3 regions of the Thalassotalea sediminis genome follow, and region 3 is predicted to be linked to each of the others. Evidence: predicted binding sites of a transcription regulator. Region 3 holds the regulator's gene; each other region holds the start of a gene.

Region 1 (6,530 bases), 1.6 Mb from region 3:
TGAAAAAGACACCCTATGGCTTGATCAACAACAACAACTGTTTGTCGGTAATACCGAACAACAGCAGGTGAAACATCACAATCTTGCACCATATTTCTTGGATGGTCGTCAATTTAATTTACACAAACAAGGCGGTCAGTGGTATTGGTTTGATTATCAAACGCGAGAAATATTAACACTTGCCGATGGGCAAAAGCAGAGTGATGCTAAACCGCTCGTTAGTTCGCGTGTAAGCGACTTTGACATTACGACCAAGCGCTTGCTCTACGGACAAGTAAAACAAGCCAATTTAGACATTTACCAAACGTTACAAGTGACTAAATAACGCGAGAAAATCGTTGCTGATTTAAATGTTGCTTCATATAGGCGTCAAAACTCATCGCGATAATGCGGATCAGTAATCGTGCGCGTTGATCAACATAAATATGCTGATCACTTAATACGACTAAACCATCATTAATAAAACATGTAAGTGATTGTAAATCTTCAGTAAAGTAATGATCAAAATCAATAGAAAATTTATTCTCAATCGCACGTTTATCGACATGCATATTGCACATCAGAGACTTAATAACCTCGCCACGAATTAGATCATCCTCAGTCAAATTCAGCCCTTTAGAGATTGCTTGTCCTTGCACGTCAATGGCACGGTAGTACTGCTTTAGATCTTTCTCGTTTTGACTGTAGCTATCGCCAATGGCGCTGATGGAAGAAACGCCTAAGCCGAGTAAATCATAATTTCCTTTGGTGGTATAACCTTGAAAGTTACGGTGCAAATGACCTTCTCGTTGTGCAATAGCGAGCTCATCGCTAGGTTTAGCGAAATGATCCATGCCTATAAATTCATAGCCATACTGACAAAACCGTTCAATGGCTAATTTCATTAACGCAAATTTCTCCTCGGTGTTTGGTAACCATTCATCACGTAACTTACGTTGAGCAGCAAAGCGACTTGGTAAATGAGCGTAGCTAAATAACGATATGCGATCTACGTCCATTTCATAGACCTTATCGATGGTCTTACTAAAGGTGGTGAGAGTTTGATGGGGTAAGCCGTAAATTAAATCAACATTTACTGAGCTAAATCCTAATTGTTTTGCGCGCGTAATGATACTGGCAATAAAGGCTGTTGATTGTTTGCGATTTATGGCTTCCTGCACCTTGCTATCAATGTCTTGCACACCAATACTTAAACGGTTAAATCCTAGGTCGTGTAGATGATCAATAAGCGATAAATCTATTTCACGCGGGTCGATTTCAATGCTCATTTCTAACTGAGGATCAAAAGAGAATGCTTGCTTTAATTGATATACGAGAAAGCTTATTTGAAGTTTAGTTAAAAAGCTCGGTGTACCTCCTCCCCAATGAAGTTGTTTAACGGTATACCCGTCAAATAATGACGCTTTTTGTTTAATTTCTTTTACTAAATAATCAAGGTAAATATCTGCTTTATCTCGATGGCGAGTGACAACTTTATTGCAGCCACAGTAGTAACATAATGAATGGCAAAACGGGATATGAACGTAGAGTGATAACTCGTTGTTTTTAGAGTTACTAACAGCACTAGCAAAGTCGGTCGCTTTGAATTGGTCATGAAATTCAAGTGCCGTTGGGTAAGAAGTGTAGCGAGGACCACTGGTGTTGTATTTAGCCAGAAGTGTTTGGTCAAAAAATAGATCAGTTTGCATTACGTTACCCTCAACGACTTATATTAACAAAGACGTGCAGAATTTAGGTTGCACGAATGAGAATATTTTAGTCGATTACGTAACGACAGTGTTTGATCAAGCGCAAGCTTTTAGAAAAACAGCATTAGGCGCTTGCTTTTACTAAGTGTTTGAGGCTGATACTCGTATACTCAGGGTAGAAATACGTTCGTTTGCATATTGGTGTAATCGTTCAATATCTTGATGAATATCACTTTGTAGCCTTGTTTCGGCTTTCATACGTTCAAGATCGAGCTTCATGCGCGCACGTTTTTCTAGCTTTTTTCGTTCTTCAAGAATTGGCATGTGCTTTATCGCATTATATAGTTCAAAAACACTCGGAAACTCCGACGCGAGTTCGCTTGACGTTTTGAGTGATTCAAGCAGTACGCTTATTCGCCAACAACCTTCTGAAAGATCGCACTGCTCTTCTTTCAATGCACGTACAATAATAACGACGCTGTCGAGTATTTTTTTATCGTGTTCCGCTAAGTGTTGTTGCTGTATTAACTGCGCTTGTGCTTGCTGTTTTTTCTGTGTGTTAAGTTGTTTTAATAACATGCCGGCATAAAAGGCAAGCGCGGCAATGATAAGTCCACCCGTTACAATTAACTCGAGCCAATATTGTTCAAACATAGTTGTCCTGTGTTATTGATAATCTGAAAAGTCTTGTTTATCAAGCGAATCCCATAATGCATCATCATCTTTGGCTTCGTTATTATCTTCTGTTACTTCATCAGATAAGCCTAGTTGTTCACTGATAACGTGATGTCTATCCATTAAACGATTAAAGTACTCTATTTCTTGCTCGCTTAACGGTAACGCCTGATCTTGTTTAACAAGAATTGCTTGTAACATTTCATCTTCTTCAATACTGATCAACTCGTCATTCAGATCAGCGGTATTATCAATGACATGGACCGGCGCTACACGAGGCGCAGAAGGCGGCTTTTGCTGAACCTTTTTGGTGGGCGCAGTCGTTGTTGTTTTACCAAGCGGGATGGGTTTTTTACTACCTAAGCGTGGATCATTATTTTTCACTGGTTGCTGTGTTGAAGTATTTTCACGCGCCACTTGCTGTCTATTACCAGGCTTTTTGCCTTTTTGCTTTTTAGGCTTTTTGTCTTTTAGCTCGGCAAGTTTTTGTTTTTCTTGCTTAGATAACCTTACTGGCGCTGCTGAGGAGGTTCTGGATTTCTTTTTACGTGTCATAAGGCTTACATTAACAATGAATTATGAAATCTATTTTACTGTAGATTTGTGTTTGAGGGTAATTATTCCGTCACTGGAAAGAAAAAACGATGGCAAAGCCATCGTTTTAGGAGAATTATTGTCAACTATTGCGACAAAATGCATGTTCCAATTTAGTGTATTCCATCACTTTGGTAACAATCCCTGTGCATTCTCTAACAGTGTTCCCGTTTATTATTACTAGCTTCCCTTGATGTTTCTACTTATCGGTCATCCTGACACTTTCTTAGGCTTTCCCTAATATCCTCCTGGACATAATTGTCATCCATCCTGATGAGGAGTAAACCATCCCTATTCTCAATATTACATACTACTTATTATTAGTATTATTAGTTTCCGTACCGTTTTATTGTTTCCGTATTCTGTCGCTATCCTCGATAGCTGCACTTACTTTACCGAATTTAAACTGTTAAGCAAGTGTTAAAATGGTTAAAAATACATCATTTTGGTGAAAAATTAGTTAAATGTATGTTTTGCATGAAGAATAAAAAAGACAATAAATTTAGGTTAAAAATTAATAGCCAATGTCTTACAAAAGGTGAGGAAATAGTATTACAGCGAGCTGTGGAGGAGTAGGTAAATCGTTCTTCATCTACTATTCAAAAAAGTAAAGGCGAGCAATGTATATAACTCGCCTTTGCCTTATCGTGAAACGATATACACTTTCAATAACGATCTATTTAGTCATGTTCGTGCAACCAAGCGGCATGTTTTGGCGCGCGCTTGGTAACTGCCCACTCATCTATCATGGCGTGAGCAACTTCATTTAACTGCTTGTATTGTTCTGGTGTGCCGATATCAGCAGCAAGTTCCAAACGATGACCACTTGGATCGAAAAAGTAAATAGATTTAAAAACACCGTGATGAACTGGTCCTAATACGTCTACGCCTTTACTTTCTAAACTCTCTTTAGCTTCCACGAGTGCATCAACATCTGCTACTTTCAATGCCAAGTGCTGTACCCACGCTGGCGTGTTTTCATCTCTGCCCATATCGTCACTATTAGGCAGCTCGAAAAACGCCAATACGTTACCCATGCCGGCGTCTAAAAATATATGCATGTAAGGATCCGGTGCTTTCGTTGAAGGTACTTCATTTTCAGCAATAGCTAAAACCAGATCCATATTAAGCTTATCTTTGTACCACTCTACAGTTTCTTTGGCATCTATACAGCGGTATGCAACGTGATGCACTTTCTCAATGTTAATCATGCTATTTGAACTCTTATTTATGAATAAGATCATCATAAACTAAAAGTAACAAATGTTACTAACTTGGTTGCAGATCTATCTATAAACGTGGTGTTCTTTTTTATTTACACATATATTGCCATCAGCGCAGAATATGCCGCCATTGTTGGCTTAGTGCTTCATTGTCAACGCTTAAACTAACACCCGTTGTAGGTGATTCAATGAAACTGATGTCTGTTTGTAACAGTTGATCATCTCTAAAAAAGTGGCAAGAAAGTGCATTGTTCGTGGGCAAATAGCTAGCAAGTTGCTGTATGCTTTTTTCATTCATTTTTAGGCCATCTATAGCGATTAATACGTCATTCACTGCTATTCCGGCTTTGGCTGCGGGGGAGTTTTCTAACACTTGTGTTATCTGTAAGCCAAGCGACAGTGTTTTATAGTGTGCTCCTAAATAAGGCGCCGACATTTGATTTTCGCTAGTATCAACACTATTAAGCTTAGTAAACTTACTATTTGTATAATTAATGCCAACTTTCTTTAACAAGGGCGCTAAATCAACGGGTGCTTTGGCATCTAGCAGGTGTGTAAATGCATCGGTGATATCTTCACCACATAATATGTTGGCAATGTTGATAAAATCTTCTTGCTCGGTACCAATACCGGGGCGACCGAAGTGTATCCATAATTCTCGCATCAACTGATCAAGTGAATAGCGACCTTTAGATTTTTCTCTGATGGTTAAATCTAGCCATAAAGCAATCAACGCACCTTTTGTGTAGTAACTGACAATATTATTAACGGCGTCTGGTCCTTGCTTATAAAATTTGGTCCAAGTAAAGAAGCTAGACTCCTTCACACTTTGTTTTAGCTGTCCATTGCCTCGGCTAACACGGGTGATCGCTTTACTGAGAATTTTTAGGTAATCTTCAAATGAAATAATGTTGGCGCGGTATAACGAAAAATCATCATAATATGAGGTGATACCCTCGTATGCCCAAAGTTGTTCAGTGTAGCTTTCCTGATTTAACTGATAAGGTACAAAGGCTTTAGGCTTAATACGACATACGTTCCAAGCATGAAAATATTCGTGCGAGCATAACGAAAGAAAGGTTTTATACTCTTCGCTGAGCTCGTCTTTTTGTTGAGGGTTTGGCAGATCAAAGCGGCTCGCCTGTAAAATAGTTGAGTTTTTATGCTCTAAACCACCAAAGCCACTTTCGAGTAAATGGGTAATAAACCAATATTCATTGAAGGGTGCTTCGCCAAATAAATCAATATGATGTTGACAAAGTTTAGCTACATCGTCTGCAATGCGCTTTCTGTCACCATAATGTTTACTGGTAAACACCATGTGATGTGTTACACCTTCTACTTGAAATTCAAAACTGTCGAAGTCACCTATGGCAACAGGGCAGTCAATGAGTTCAGCATAGTTGTCAGCAATGTAATCACCAAATTGGTATTTATCGGTATGCTTTGCTCTTCGCATGCCTGTGGCAACACGCCAATGCTCGTGAGCAGCAGGACATTCAATGAATAGTTGGCATGGACTCTCTTGTAAATTATCAACGGCTAAAAAAGTGGAGCTACCATTAAAAAATCCACGCTGAGAATCGAGATAGGCCGTTCTCACTGATAAATCGAATGCGAATACTTGATAGCTGACCGTTATTTCACCCGAACAAGCACCGAGTTGCCAACGTTGTTTATCTAACGCTGTTAACGCTATCTCTTGGTTTTGTTGATTTTGTGCAGTCAGAGAAATAAGATTTTTGGCAAAGTCTCTGATCATGTAACTGCCTGGAAGCCAAGCAGGTAAAGATAACGTGTAATTTTGGTGTTTATCTGCTGAGAAAGTTAACGAAACATCGAATAAGTGATGATTTACATCATTAGCTGCAATACGGTATTTAATAGTCATGAGAAAAATTAGCTATAAGGTTTTAGCACCGTTATACCTAAAACCTTTAAAAGATCAATAAAACCGAGGCTAATTTAAAATAACCGTTTTATCTTTGTTAAGACAAATACGCTCTTCAGCATGCATTTTTACCGCGTGGCTAAGTGCGGTTGCTTCAATATCGTGACCCGCATATACCATTTGTTCGATGGTGTAAGTGTGGTTTATCGCTTTAACTTCTTGAACAATGATAGGCCCTTCGTCAAGATCTGCAGTCACATAATGCGCTGTTGCCCCAATCACTTTTACGCCTCGCGCATGGGCTTGATGGTAAGGTCTTGCGCCTTTAAAGCTTGGTAAAAATGAGTGATGAATATTAATGGCTTTTCCACGTAACTGCGCACACATATTATCAGATAAAATTTGCATGTAACGGGCTAGTATAAGCAAATCACCTTGATACTGTTCAAACAATGCCAT
Region 2 (6,530 bases), 1.8 Mb from region 3:
TTTTTTATTCCGCTGGGTTCGGGTTGCTTAGTATTGTATCGGTTTGTTCTGTTCTGAACTTTTCGATATTCGCCATGATGTCACTGTCATGTGTAGCTATGATTTGTGCTGCTAATAAACCAGCATTTGCTGCTCCAGCTGTGCCAATAGCAAGTGTACCTACGGCAATACCTTTTGGCATTTGTACAATAGATAACAATGAATCTTGACCACTAAGTGCTTTTGACTGTACCGGTACACCTAATACTGGTAGCGGTGTGTAAGCCGCTGTCATACCTGGCAAATGTGCTGCGCCACCAGCGCCAGCAATAATGACTTTGATACCGCGATCTTTTGCTTTTTCAGCATATTCTGCCAATAAGTGAGGTGTTCTATGCGCAGAAACGACTTTAGTTTCATATGGAACGTTTAAATTATCTAACATTTCCGCTGCATGTTGCATTGTTGGCCAATCCGATTTAGACCCCATGATAATACCGACTTTCATGATATATCACCTTCACCTTGAGTTGATGGTTGCTGTATTCACGGTACATTCCGTGACTAAAAATTAAGCCGCGCATTATACCTGCCTTTACAAAAATACGGAAATATTACCGATAAGTTATCACGCGTTAGCCTACTTTATACTTTAGTCGACCTTAGACTAAAGGCGCATTTTTAGTGTGGATAAAAACTGTACACTGAACTAATAAGATATAAACAAAAGTGATAAGGCGCTTATCTAGCGCTTTAACGAACACCTTGTATAGAGAGGTTAAAGATGAGCAATATATATAACCAAGGCTTAGAAAAAGTGGCAGCAAATAGTTTACCTTTATCACCAGTAAACTTTCTTAATAGAACAGCTGATGTTTATCCCGATAAAGTGGCGATAGTTCATGGTGAACAGCAGATCACATACCGTGACTTTAGACGCAATGTTAGAAAGCTTGCTTCGGCATTAGTTAATAATGGTGTTAAACCAGGTGATACAGTGAGTATTATCGCGGCGAATATACCGGCGTTTATTGATGCTCACTTTGGTGTTCCATTAACAGGCGCAGTGCTTAACTCCATTAATATACGTTTAGATGCGCAAGCTATCGCGTTTATTTTAGATCATGGTGAATGTGATGTGTTACTGGTAGATACTGCTTTTGCAGATGTTACACGACAAGCATTAGCACTGTGCTCACGTGCACCTTTGATTATTGATATTGATGATTTACAACTTGGCGAAGCTGATCGCATAGGATCTATTGAGTACCAAGCATTCTTAGCGCAAGGTGATGAAAATTTTTCAACAAACTTGATACATGATGAATGGCAAGCATTAGCACTAAATTACACCTCTGGTACCACGGGTAACCCTAAAGGTGTGGTTTATTCACACCGCGGTGCTTATTTAAACGCAATGGGAAATAATATGATTTGGCCAATGCCAACCAGTGCAGTGTACCTTTGGACATTGCCATTATTTCACTGTAATGGTTGGTGCTTTCCCTGGACTGTTGTTGCGATGGCGGGCACGCAAGTATGTTTACGTAACGTTGAAGTAAACGCTATTGTCGATGCATTGGTGCAACATAATGTAAGTCATTTTTGTGGCGCGCCAATTGTGTTAAACATGATCTTAAATGGTGAACCATCAACATTGAGCCAGGTACCTCGAGGCGTTAATATCATGACTGCAGGCGCACCGCCTCCTGCGGCCGTTATTAAAGGAATGGAAGCTATGGGATTCGATATTACGCAAGGCTATGGTTTGACTGAAGTTTATGGCCCATGTGTTGTGAGTGAATGGAAAAGTGAGTGGGATGATCTTGATGATGATACCCGTGCTGCGTTGAAAGCAAGACAAGGGGTAAGGTATCCAACACAGGAGGAGGTCGACGTACTTAATCCTGAAACTATGGCGCCAGTGCCTGCCGACGCGGATACCATTGGTGAAATTATGTTTCGTGGTAATACGACCATGAAGGGATACCTAAAAAATGAAACAGCAACTGAGCAGGCTTTTAAGCATGGTTGGTTTCATTCAGGGGACTTAGCTGTGAAACACCCTGATGGCTTTATTGAAATTCGTGATCGTTCAAAAGATATTATTATTTCTGGTGGTGAAAATATATCATCAGTGGAAGTAGAAAGTACGTTATATAAACATCCTGCTGTTATGGAAGCTGCCGTCATTGCCCGTAAAGATGATAAATGGGGAGAAGCTCCTTGTGCATTTGTTACGTTAAAAACTGGCAAGCAAGTAACTGAGCAGGAACTTATTGATTTTTGTCGTAACAATATGGCTAGATTCAAGGTGCCCAAAACGGTTATCTTTAGTGAACTACCTAAAACGTCGACGGGTAAGATACAAAAATTTATCTTGCGGCAGAAAGTGAAAGCACTATTTGAAACAGCTTAATCTCAGGATTTACTGAAAAATCTTTTTAAAAAGCCTATAATCGCCGCAGTTTAAATTTGAGGTTGGTTTAACGTATGACTACGGCGGTAGAAACTTTTCAGCAAGGGGGTGTAATTGCTTACCCCACAGAAGCTGTATTTGGATTAGGCTGTGATCCTGATAATCAATCAGCGGTTGAAAAAATCTTACGTATTAAGAACCGCCCTGTGGAAAAAGGACTGATTTTATTAGCGGGGAATTACTCTCAGTTGTTGCCTTATATAGACGATAGCGCGATACCACAAGACAAGCGGTATAGCGTTTTATCGCGTTGGCCTGACGGTATTACACAAGTCGTGCCCGCAAATGAAAACACACCTGCATATCTTACGGGCAAATTTAATACCATTGCCGTTCGCATTACTAGTCAACCAGACGTTGTTGCACTTTGTTTGCAAACCGGTAAACCTATCGTTTCCACGAGTGCCAATTATTCAGGCCATCCTCCAGCCACAACCTGGCAGGAGGTTGAGCACTCTTTGGCTGATAGTGTAGATTATTTGATTAAAGGACAAACGCTAGGGTTTGATAAACCATCTACGATCATTGATGCGCTAACTGGAGAAACATTTCGCACATGAATTCAGTAAATATTGATTACGTTATTTCCTTCTTTAAACAGCTTCAAGACACTATTTGTCTCGCGTTAGAACAAGCTGATGGACAGGGTAAATTTGTTGAAGACGCCTGGACACGCGAAGAAGGTGGTGGTGGACGTACAAGAGTACTAACTGACGGCGCAATAATAGAACAAGGAGGCGTCAACTTTTCATTAGTATCAGGCGATAAATTGCCGCCATCAGCAACAGCTCATCGGCCTGAACTTGCGGGTCGTACATGGCAAGCATGTGGTGTGTCGTTAGTAATTCACCCTAAAAACCCTTTTATTCCTACATCACATGCGAATGTTAGGTTTTTTATTGCTGAAAAAGCGGGTGAAGAGCCTGTATGGTGGTTTGGTGGTGGTTTTGATCTCACACCTTTTTACCCGTTTATTGAAGATGTTAAACATTGGCATCAAACCGCGCATGATTTATGTTTACCTTTCGGTGAAAATGTCTATCAAGAACATAAAGCGTGGTGTGATGATTATTTTTATCTTAAACACCGGAAAGAAACCCGGGGGGTTGGCGGGTTATTTTTTGACGATTTAAACGGTTGGTCGTTTGAACAATGTTTTGCTTATGTTAAAGCTGTGGGTCAAGGCTTTATAGACGCCTATGTACCAATTATCGAAAAGCGTAAAAATACACCTTATCAAGATTCACATCGGCAGTTTCAATTGTATCGACGTGGACGCTACGTAGAGTTTAATTTGGTTTTTGATCGCGGTACGTTATTTGGGTTGCAATCAGGTGGCCGAACCGAATCTATTTTAATGTCTATGCCGCCGTTAGCTCGTTGGGAATATAATTATCAACCTGAGGAAAATAGCGAAGAATCGGCGCTAAGTGAATATTTAACACCTAGAGATTGGCTTGCTGAGTAGAAATAATGACAAAGAAAAATAAATACGGACACTTACAACGTTTTGGCCCTGCAACACGAAATAGTCTTGTTGGGTTAAAAGCGGCTTGTAAATATGAACTCGCGTTCCGCCAAGAAGTATTTTTATGTTTAATACTACTGCCCGCTGCACTTTATATTTCAGATAGCTTTGTTGAATTTGCCTTATTAATGTCAGGTATTATGGGGATCATGATCACCGAGTTATTAAACTCGGCGGTAGAAGCTGCAATAGATCGTATTGGCCCCGAACATCATGAACTAAGTGGTCGCGCCAAAGACTTGGGCTCTGCAGCCGTGTTTGTAGCCATTTGTTATTTTATATTAATTTGGGGCTATAAAATATATAGCATGTTCTAAAACATTATACTGTATAGCGCCACTAACATTTAAACTAAATTGACACATTGTGTGTGCTACTGTGTATGAACGCCTTTTTATTACCTCATTAAATTTAATGTCTTTTCAATGCCATCATTTTATAAACGCTAGTGGCTACGTAATTTTCGTGATGAAATCTACAAAATAGAGATGGATTTATTGATATAGATCAGCTTTTCCTGTCCTAGTTAGGTCACTCCAGTGTAAAAACTCTAAAAGTTGAGATAAATCAACTTTTCTCTTAAGTCTTGAACGTATTATGCAGTCAAATTATTAAGGGGATACTCTCATGAAAAAAGGTCTTATTACATTAGCGGTTTTATCTAGTTTATCAGTTGGTGCTATTGCGCAAGGTTATCAAGCCGGTGACCTAGTTGTACGTGGTGGTGTAACGAATGTTAACCCAAATAGCGACAAAGCAGGTGTTTATGTTGGTGCATTAGGTGGTAATACGCCGCTGGCTGTATCTGTAGATGATAATTCACAGTTAGGTTTAAATTTTGTTTACTTTTATGACAGTAATTGGGCGATAGAAGTACTAGCTGCAACGCCGTTTACACATGACATTATCATTCACGATGCACAAGGTATTTCGCCTGGTATCTTTGATGTTAACGTTGATGGTGCGACTTTAGGTGAAACAACACATTTACCACCAACAATTAGTGCCGTCTATTATTTTGATACTGACACTGCTTTTAAACCATACGTGGGTGCAGGTTTAAACTACACTATCTTCTTTGATGAAGACTTTAAAAAAGCGCCTAAGTCACTTGGCTTTAATGATTTAGCGCTAGATAGCTCTTTTGGCTACGCATTACAAGTTGGCGCAGATTATCAGTTAGATGACAACTGGCATTTAAATGCTTCAGTACGTTATATTGATATTGATACTGAAGCTACCTTTAAAATTGGCGATGAAATTAAAGGTTCTGCAGATGTAGATGTTGATCCTGTCGTGTTCTCATTATTAGTTGGTTATAAGTTTTAAACCATATCAATTATAGACTGTTGAAAAGCCACTTACTCATTAAGTGGCTTTTTATTGGTTAACCATGTGAAATGCTAATTGCGTAAAAGATTGGCGTAAGTGTTTTTTTAACGAAACATTATCAATTGTTTTATTCATGGCGTTATTCATACATAACAGCCACAAGTCGGCTTGCTTTTTTGTTACCGCGACATGCATGTGCCGTTGACGCAGACGAGGGTGGCCATATTTTTCTTCATATAATGGCGGTCCACCCAGCCAGCCAGATAGATACTGAAAGAATTTTTCTCTAATATCGTCTAATGGCTGTTTATGAATAGCCAGTAATGCTTGTAAGTGAATATTACTCTCCATTTCATCATAAAAGGCATTTGCTAAAGCTCTTGTTCCAGCTTCTTGCCCAATGAGCATATAAGGAGTATTACTAGGAGATAACATTTCGGACTTGTTTGTTTTCTGTAAAAGCTTTTTAATGCCTAACAAAATGATAACCTTTTAAAGAATGAGAATGGATAAATACGCGGTATTTGGCAACCCAATAAGCCAATCTAAGTCACCACTTATACACCAAGCGTTCGCTAAGCAAACTGCTCAAGCGATAGAGTATACCGCAATAAAAGCGGAGCTAGATAATTTTTCTGGTGCTATTCGTGATTTTATGGCGCATGGTGGGAAAGGATGCAATGTAACCGTGCCATTTAAAGAGCAGGCGTTTCAATTGGCCGATCAAGTAAGTGAACGTGCAGAATTAGCCGGTGCAGTAAATACATTGTCTTTTAAAGAAGACGGAAGTATCTTTGCAGATAATACAGATGGCGCAGGGCTTGTCGAAGATTTAAAAGCACATGGTGCTCCATTATCGGGACGTATTTTACTAATAGGTGCTGGTGGTGCTGCAAGAGGCGTTATCCACCCATTATTAGCATTTTCTCCACTAGAACTCGTTATAGTAAATCGTACATTTTATAAAGCTGAGAGTTTAGCAAAGCGTTTTGAGTCATTCGGGAATGTTGTTGCTATGACGACTGAAGATTTAAAAGAAGCTGGAACTTTTGATCTCGTTATTAATTCAACGTCTGCTAGCTTATCGGGTGATTTACCACCAATATCAAGTCATGTATTTAACCAAAATTCTGTTGCTTATGACATGGTCTATGGTGATAAACCTACAGTTTTCTGTCGCTGGGCAAAAGAACAGGGTTGTAAAATTGCAAT
Region 3 (6,530 bases):
AAGCGCTTGGATTTCCAGTTATTATATTAAAAGTCATTGCGGGTATTTTTCTTATTCTTTTAGGCCTATACATTGGTCAATGGCTATTTTGGCTTAATCATGTGGAAAAACTCGGACGTGGCTTTTGGCAACAATTACAACCATTAAGCAAACGTCTATTACCTATTAATTCAATGCCTAAGGCGTTAGGACTAGGCATGTTGTGGGGTTGGTTACCTTGTGGGTTAATTTATTCTACACTGACCTGGTCTATTGCATCCGGCAGTGCAGTTAGCGGTATGGGCATCATGTTTTTCTTTGGTCTTGGTACATTACCCGCATTACTCACTGTTTCATTGGGGTTTCAAAGCCTGACGTTATTCTTTAAAAAACGCTGGGTCAGGCGTTTAATTGCGATAGGCTTAATCTTTTATGGACTCATTACACTAAAGTTTGCATATCACGTCATGTTTTAATACTATTCGAGCAATCAAATAGCTGTACCTAGGGACGTTATGTATAACAATCAGTGTTCAGGTCAACAACATATTCATTGTCAAAATTGTAGCATTAGTGAACTTTGTTTACCCTTTTCTCTTAATGAACAAGAGCTACAAACGTTGGATCAAATTATCGATCGAAAGCGCCCTATTCATAAAGGCGAGCAATTATTTCATGATGGCGATAAAATGAAATCATTGTATGCTGTACGATCTGGCACCTTTAAAACATTTACCGTAAACGAAAGTGGTGAAGAACAAATCACAGGTTTTCATCTTGCTGGTGACTTATTGGGGTTTGAAGCCATCGCACTTTCAGAACATTCAAGCTTTGCTACGGCATTAGAAACATCTATGGTTTGCGAAATTCCATATGATACGCTTGACGCGCTATCAAATACGATGCCTAAACTAAAAAAGCAAATCTTAAGAATGATGAGTGCAGAAATTAAAACAGATCAAGAAATGTTAACACTCTTAAACCGAAAAAATGCTGAGCAACGATTAGCCACATTTCTATCAAGTTTAAGTAATCGTTATAAAGATCGTGGCCTTTCTGCAACAGAATTTAGATTAACAATGACGAGAAGTGATATAGGAAATTATATTGGTTTAACGGTAGAAACAATAAGTCGTTTACTCAATAGATTCCATAAAAACGGTATCATAAACGTTGATGGAAAATTTATTACCATTGTAGATCTGGATAAATTAGTGGAAAGTGCAGGTTAAAGGATTGTTTGTACAATTTTTATTTCAAGCTTTGATTTAAAACAATTAATTTAAGTGCGGTTCTTCTTATAATCACTATAATTGATCAATAAAGACACTATTTTGGAGTCATAATATGGAAAAGTATCAAAATATATTAGCGGTGATAGATCCAACGACCGAAGAACAAAAAGCGTTAAAGCGAGCGATTGAGCTTGCACAAAAAACAAATGGAAGTATTACCGCATTTTTATCTATTTATGATTTCTCCTATGAAATGACCACGATGTTGTCTAGCGAAGAAAGAGAGGCAATGCGCCAGTCATTAATCGATGACCGAAAGCAGTGGTTAGAAAATATTATTGCCACTGAAAACCCTCAAGGTATATCAATACGTCATCAAGTTGTTTGGCACAATCGTCCTTTCGAACCAATAATTGAACAAGCAATTCATCACGACGTTGACATTATTATCAAAGGCACGCATGAACACGATAAGCTAAAATCAGTAATATTTACACCAACTGATTGGCATATTCTCAGAAAATGTCCGTGCCCGGTATTACTTGTTAAAGATCATAGCTGGCCTGAGAACGGTAATATTGTTGCTTCTATTAATGTGGGTAGTGAAGAAATTGAACATACCTCTCTTAACGATATAATTACACAAGAAGCGGTGCAACTAGGTTCGATTATTAATGGTAATGTTCATTTAGTAAATTCTTATCCGGGTACACCCGTTAATATCGCCATAGAGATACCAGAATTTAACGCTAATGAGTATAACGACTCTATGCGTCAACACCATGAAGAAGCCATGACTGCACATGCGAAAAAGTATCATATTGACGCTGGGAATACACATGTAAAAGAAGGTCTTCCTGAAGATGTTATTGACGAAATATCACAACAACTTGATGCTGAGCTCGTGGTACTAGGCACAATTGGACGAACAGGATTATCCGCTGCTTTGATCGGTAACACAGCTGAACATGTTATTGATCGATTAAATTGTGATGTTTTAGCGTTAAAACCAGAAGGCTATGTTTCACCATTGCAAAGTTAACATAATTGCAATGTAAGATAAGCAAGTTTTTTATAAATAAAATAACCAGCATTCGTTGCTGGTTATTTTTTTACTTATCATCACTAGATAATCTCTTTATAATACGCACCATTTTTTAAACGACATGCCAATAAATGATGAAAAATATCGATAATCGCAAAAACCAGTACGAAGCCAATAAGCTGCAAAAAAGACTACGAAGTAAAGTAGGTAAAGCGATTGCCGATTTCAATATGATTGAAGAAGGTGATGTTATTATGGCTGCGATCAGTGGCGGTAAAGACTCATTTGCCATGCTCGATATTTTGTTGAGTTTACAAAAGTCAGCACCAATCAAATTTGATGTGATCGCCGTTAATCTTGATCAAAAGCAACCTGGTTTTCCAGAGCATGTATTACCAAACTATTTTGAATCACTGAATATTCCTTATTACATCGTTGATAAAGACACCTATTCAATCGTTAAAGAAAAAGTTCCTGAAGGAAAGACCACATGTGGGCTCTGTTCACGCCTACGCAGAGGCACGTTGTATTCATTTGCTGAAAGTATTGGCGCCACTAAAATTGCTTTAGGCCATCATATGGATGATATCGTAGAAACCTTATTTTTAAATATGTTTTTTGGTGCTAAATTAAAAGCCATGCCGCCAAAATTACGCTCCGATGATAATCGCAATGTTGTTATTCGTCCAATGAGCTATTGTCGTGAAAAAGACTTAGTTGCCTTTGCTGATATTCAACAATACCCTATTATTCCCTGCAACTTATGTGGTTCACAGGAAAACCTGCAACGTCAAAACATTAAAGCCATGCTTACGCAATGGGATAAGCAAACGCCGGGTAGAATAGAAAATATATTCAAATCTATTAGCAATGTAAGTCCTAGTCAATTAGCAGATAACACCTTGTTTGATTTCGTAAATTTACCGCTTGATCGTGAAACACCAAGAGAAGCTTATGATTTTTCGAAAGAGACCGTTTCATCTACAAACATAGATGAATCATTAATTATTGATGTATCAAATATCTAATACACAAACAATCGAGTAACCATTAGGAAGGCGACTCACTGTTCCTTCTACTTACTACAGTGAATAATTATGTTAGAACGTTTATTTAGCTTATCTGCTCATAATACAAATTTTAAACAAGAATGTATTGCCGGTATAACGACCTTCTTAACGATGGCTTATATCATCTTTGTTAATCCAGCAATGCTCGCTGACGCAGGTATGGATAAAAATGCGGTCTTTGTAGCGACTTGCCTCGCTGCTGCCATAGGCTGCTTCGTCATGGGATTTATTGCTAACTACCCAATCGCTCTTGCGCCAGGGATGGGATTAAATGCCTTTTTTACCTATACGGTTGTACTCGATATGGGCTACAGCTGGCAAGTTGCACTTGCCGCCGTTTTTGTTTCAGGCTGTGTATTTATTATCTTAAGTTTATTTAATATTAGAGAGTGGATAATAAACTCAATTCCACACTCTCTAAGGTATGGAATTGCTGCGGGAATAGGTCTATTTTTAGCATTTATCGCACTAAAGAATAGCGGTATTATCGTTGATAACCCCGCAACTTTTGTAAGTTTAGGCGATATCACATCCTTTTCAGCCGTTATGGCAGCGCTAGGTTTATTTATCATTGTTGGTTTGGTTAACAGACAAGTTAATGGCGCAGTGATGATCGCGATTGTCATCATCACCACGCTTGGTGTCTTAGCCGGTCAAATAGAATATAACGGGGTACTTTCATTACCCCCTTCAATCGCACCAACGTTTATGCAACTTGATTTTGCAGGTGTTTTAGAAGTTGGCATGCTTAGTGTTATTTTTGCTTTTCTATTCGTTGATTTATTCGACACTTCTGGCACTTTAATCGCCGTTGCACAACGTGGTAAGTTACTTGATAAAAGTGGTAATTTACCAAGGCTTGGAAAAGCGTTATTAGCCGATTCAACGGCCACGGTTGCTGGGAGCATGCTTGGTACATCAACCACGACTAGCTACGTTGAAAGTACTTCTGGGGTTGCCGCTGGAGGGCGAACAGGCCTTACTGCTGTTGTTGTCGGTGTATTATTCTTATTATCGCTCTTTTTCTCTCCCCTTGCTGCTATGGTACCTGCTTATGCTACCGCCGGAGCTCTTTTTTACGTAGCAGTGTTAATGTTAGCGGGTTTAGTCAATGTAAAATGGGATAACCTATCTGAAGCAGTTCCTGTTGCAGTAATATGCATTACCATGCCTTTAACTTTTTCAATTGCCCATGGTATTGCATTTGGCTTTATTAGTTACGTTGCCGTAAGAGCCTTTAGTGGACAATTTAAAGACATAACTCTCAGCGTATTGATACTTGCGACGCTATTTTTACTAAAGTTTATATACTTCGCATAAACAGCCATATAAATAAATACTCCACCTCTAATAAAGGTGACTTTGACAAGGCTCCCTGTAAGGGAGCTTATATCTTTCAGCGACTACTGAGTTCATCGTAAAATACGTTCATCTATTGTTTATCACTCTCGTTAAATTGTCGTTATGCCGACAGCACGACAGAAAGAAAAATCGATTGTTTCCCTCTGACAACACCCTCTTCGCATTATACAGCGAACAATAACCGCAATATTTATAGACTGTCAGCCGCTCTGACAAATACCCATCCCTGCGCTGTCAGTGTCAGCCATCCTTGGCTGATAAACATTAGCGTCTTTAAAAAACAATTGCGGTTATCGCTTCAATGGGGGATGGTATACGCCATTCCTATCGGATCCGTCACTGCAATTTAGCATTAAAAAGCTACTTGAAAACAATTCAATAAATACTATTAAACTAAGCTTTACAGGCAAAGCCCAGAATACACTATTACACCTCCATAGGAGGCGGTTTTGAGTTCTCAATAAAAAAAGCCATTGTATAAACAATGGCTTTTTGAACGCTAAGTAATACTTAATGTATATAATTTTTATTGTGCCTCAACATTTCAGATATTTCCAAAATATAATCCGAACCACGTTCTGAATATGGTAATAGCCCTGTCACCAATATATCTGACTTTACAGGCAACTTCTGTTCTCGTAACTGTGCTCTTATGTTTCTCAGTACTTTATAGGCAGCGTTAGTATTTATATTTAGCATATAATGTGCAACCGCTTGTTCAACACTTTGAAAAGCGGCAACTTCATGTTTTAGCCCTTCATCCCTGCTACTTGGTACCATGCCACAACCTTTTCGATAACACCAAATACCAAAGAAATTTAACCCTATTCGTGCGAAACGTGATGTGCCCCATGCTGATTCGTTAGCCGCTTGAACTAACACTAATGGTGTTGGCACAATATCAACTCGTGTCAATAAAATATCTATTTTATCTGCAATAGATAAGCGTGTATTGAGCTTATATTTAAGCGCTAACGCTTCAACTTTTAATGCATTTTGACGAGATAACGCTTTATTGAACGTTATTGAATCTTGCCATTGTAACAAGGTGTTTCTTAGTTCGCTTAGCCGTTTGTTTTCTCTTTCCACAGCCGGCTTAATAAACTTAAAAAATGCTGTTTTTTTATGTTTAATATTTCTAAAATTTTCAAAATCAGGTAATGCAACGTTGTGCAGAGGTTGCTCTTCTAATGTTTTTTCTAATGGCTTTTTTGTTTCAGGAGAGACTTGCTCAACTTTATATTTGTCTTGCTCAAGCAAAGGCTTAATCAAGGCCCATAATACGATTAGCCAAAGTGCACTTAGCACATAATGCTTAACATACCTCATTAAGTAATCACTTCCTGTTTATCTAAGTTATGCTGAAAAAGTTGAGTCAACTGGAGAATCACTGCCTTTTTGCAGTGTAACTTGCATACCAAAAATTTCCCGGTATAAAACACCTTTAACATTATAAAACAAAGGTGCTAAATAGGTGAGCGCAAAAATCGTCATAATACCGCCAACTAATGAAATAGACGATTTAGCGAATATAACTAAAGGTAGAAAGCTCGCCACTAGCAGCAACATTAATACAAGGTAAATACTAAAAATTGCAAACCATTGGTGCCTTGTTGCTTTTAACGAAATTAAAATGGCTTTCATCGGCGACAAACGTTTTTCAACAACTAAAGGTAGAACTAACGACAATGCCACTGCTAAATAGATACCAGGAAGATAATAAAGTGCCATGCCTAAAGCAATAATCGTTGACGTAAATAATGCGCAAATTGCTACCCAACTACCGCGTTTTAGAAATCCAAACACAAGTTTGGGGTGTGTTTTTAGTCCGATAGCATG

Evidence for each region. The regulator FNR, encoded in region 3, switches genes on or off when oxygen is low (the NO sensors DNR and NnrR bind a similar motif). The targets are predictions, from matches to a motif close to TTGATCTAGATCAA.
Region 1: a site for FNR is predicted at 1,781-1,794, ahead of hemN (oxygen-independent coproporphyrinogen III oxidase). Genes of this name have one in related genera too.
Region 2: a site for FNR is predicted at 4,544-4,557, ahead of QUE09_RS00155 (OmpW/AlkL family protein). Genes of this name have one in related genera too.

Annotation. Positions count from the first base shown of each region.
Region 1 covers NZ_AP027361.1:3,657,715-3,664,244, reverse strand. The annotation lists gene QUE09_RS16555 (winged helix-turn-helix domain-containing protein) at 1-325, shown strand, start outside; gene hemN (oxygen-independent coproporphyrinogen III oxidase) at 318-1,688, opposite strand; gene QUE09_RS16545 (DUF2489 domain-containing protein) at 1,830-2,342, opposite strand; gene yihI (Der GTPase-activating protein YihI) at 2,355-2,918, opposite strand; gene QUE09_RS16535 (VOC family protein) at 3,638-4,168, opposite strand; gene QUE09_RS16530 (M61 family metallopeptidase) at 4,290-6,071, opposite strand; gene purU (formyltetrahydrofolate deformylase) at 6,141-6,530, opposite strand, start outside.
Region 2 covers NZ_AP027361.1:28,359-34,888, forward strand. The annotation lists gene purE (5-(carboxyamino)imidazole ribonucleotide mutase) at 5-487, opposite strand; gene QUE09_RS00135 (acyl-CoA synthetase) at 764-2,398, shown strand; gene tsaC (L-threonylcarbamoyladenylate synthase type 1 TsaC) at 2,473-3,018, shown strand; gene hemF (oxygen-dependent coproporphyrinogen oxidase) at 3,015-3,926, shown strand; gene QUE09_RS00150 (diacylglycerol kinase) at 3,932-4,303, shown strand; gene QUE09_RS00155 (OmpW/AlkL family protein) at 4,614-5,315, shown strand; gene QUE09_RS00160 (group II truncated hemoglobin) at 5,367-5,753, opposite strand; gene aroE (shikimate dehydrogenase) at 5,824-6,530, shown strand, end outside.
Region 3 covers NZ_AP027361.1:2,083,096-2,089,625, forward strand. The annotation lists gene QUE09_RS09565 (sulfite exporter TauE/SafE family protein) at 1-455, shown strand, start outside; gene fnr (fumarate/nitrate reduction transcriptional regulator Fnr) at 495-1,211, shown strand; gene uspE (universal stress protein UspE) at 1,327-2,256, shown strand; gene ttcA (tRNA 2-thiocytidine(32) synthetase TtcA) at 2,394-3,287, shown strand; gene QUE09_RS09585 (NCS2 family permease) at 3,357-4,649, shown strand; gene QUE09_RS09590 (glucosaminidase domain-containing protein) at 5,202-6,020, opposite strand; gene QUE09_RS09595 (hypothetical protein) at 6,048-6,530, opposite strand, start outside.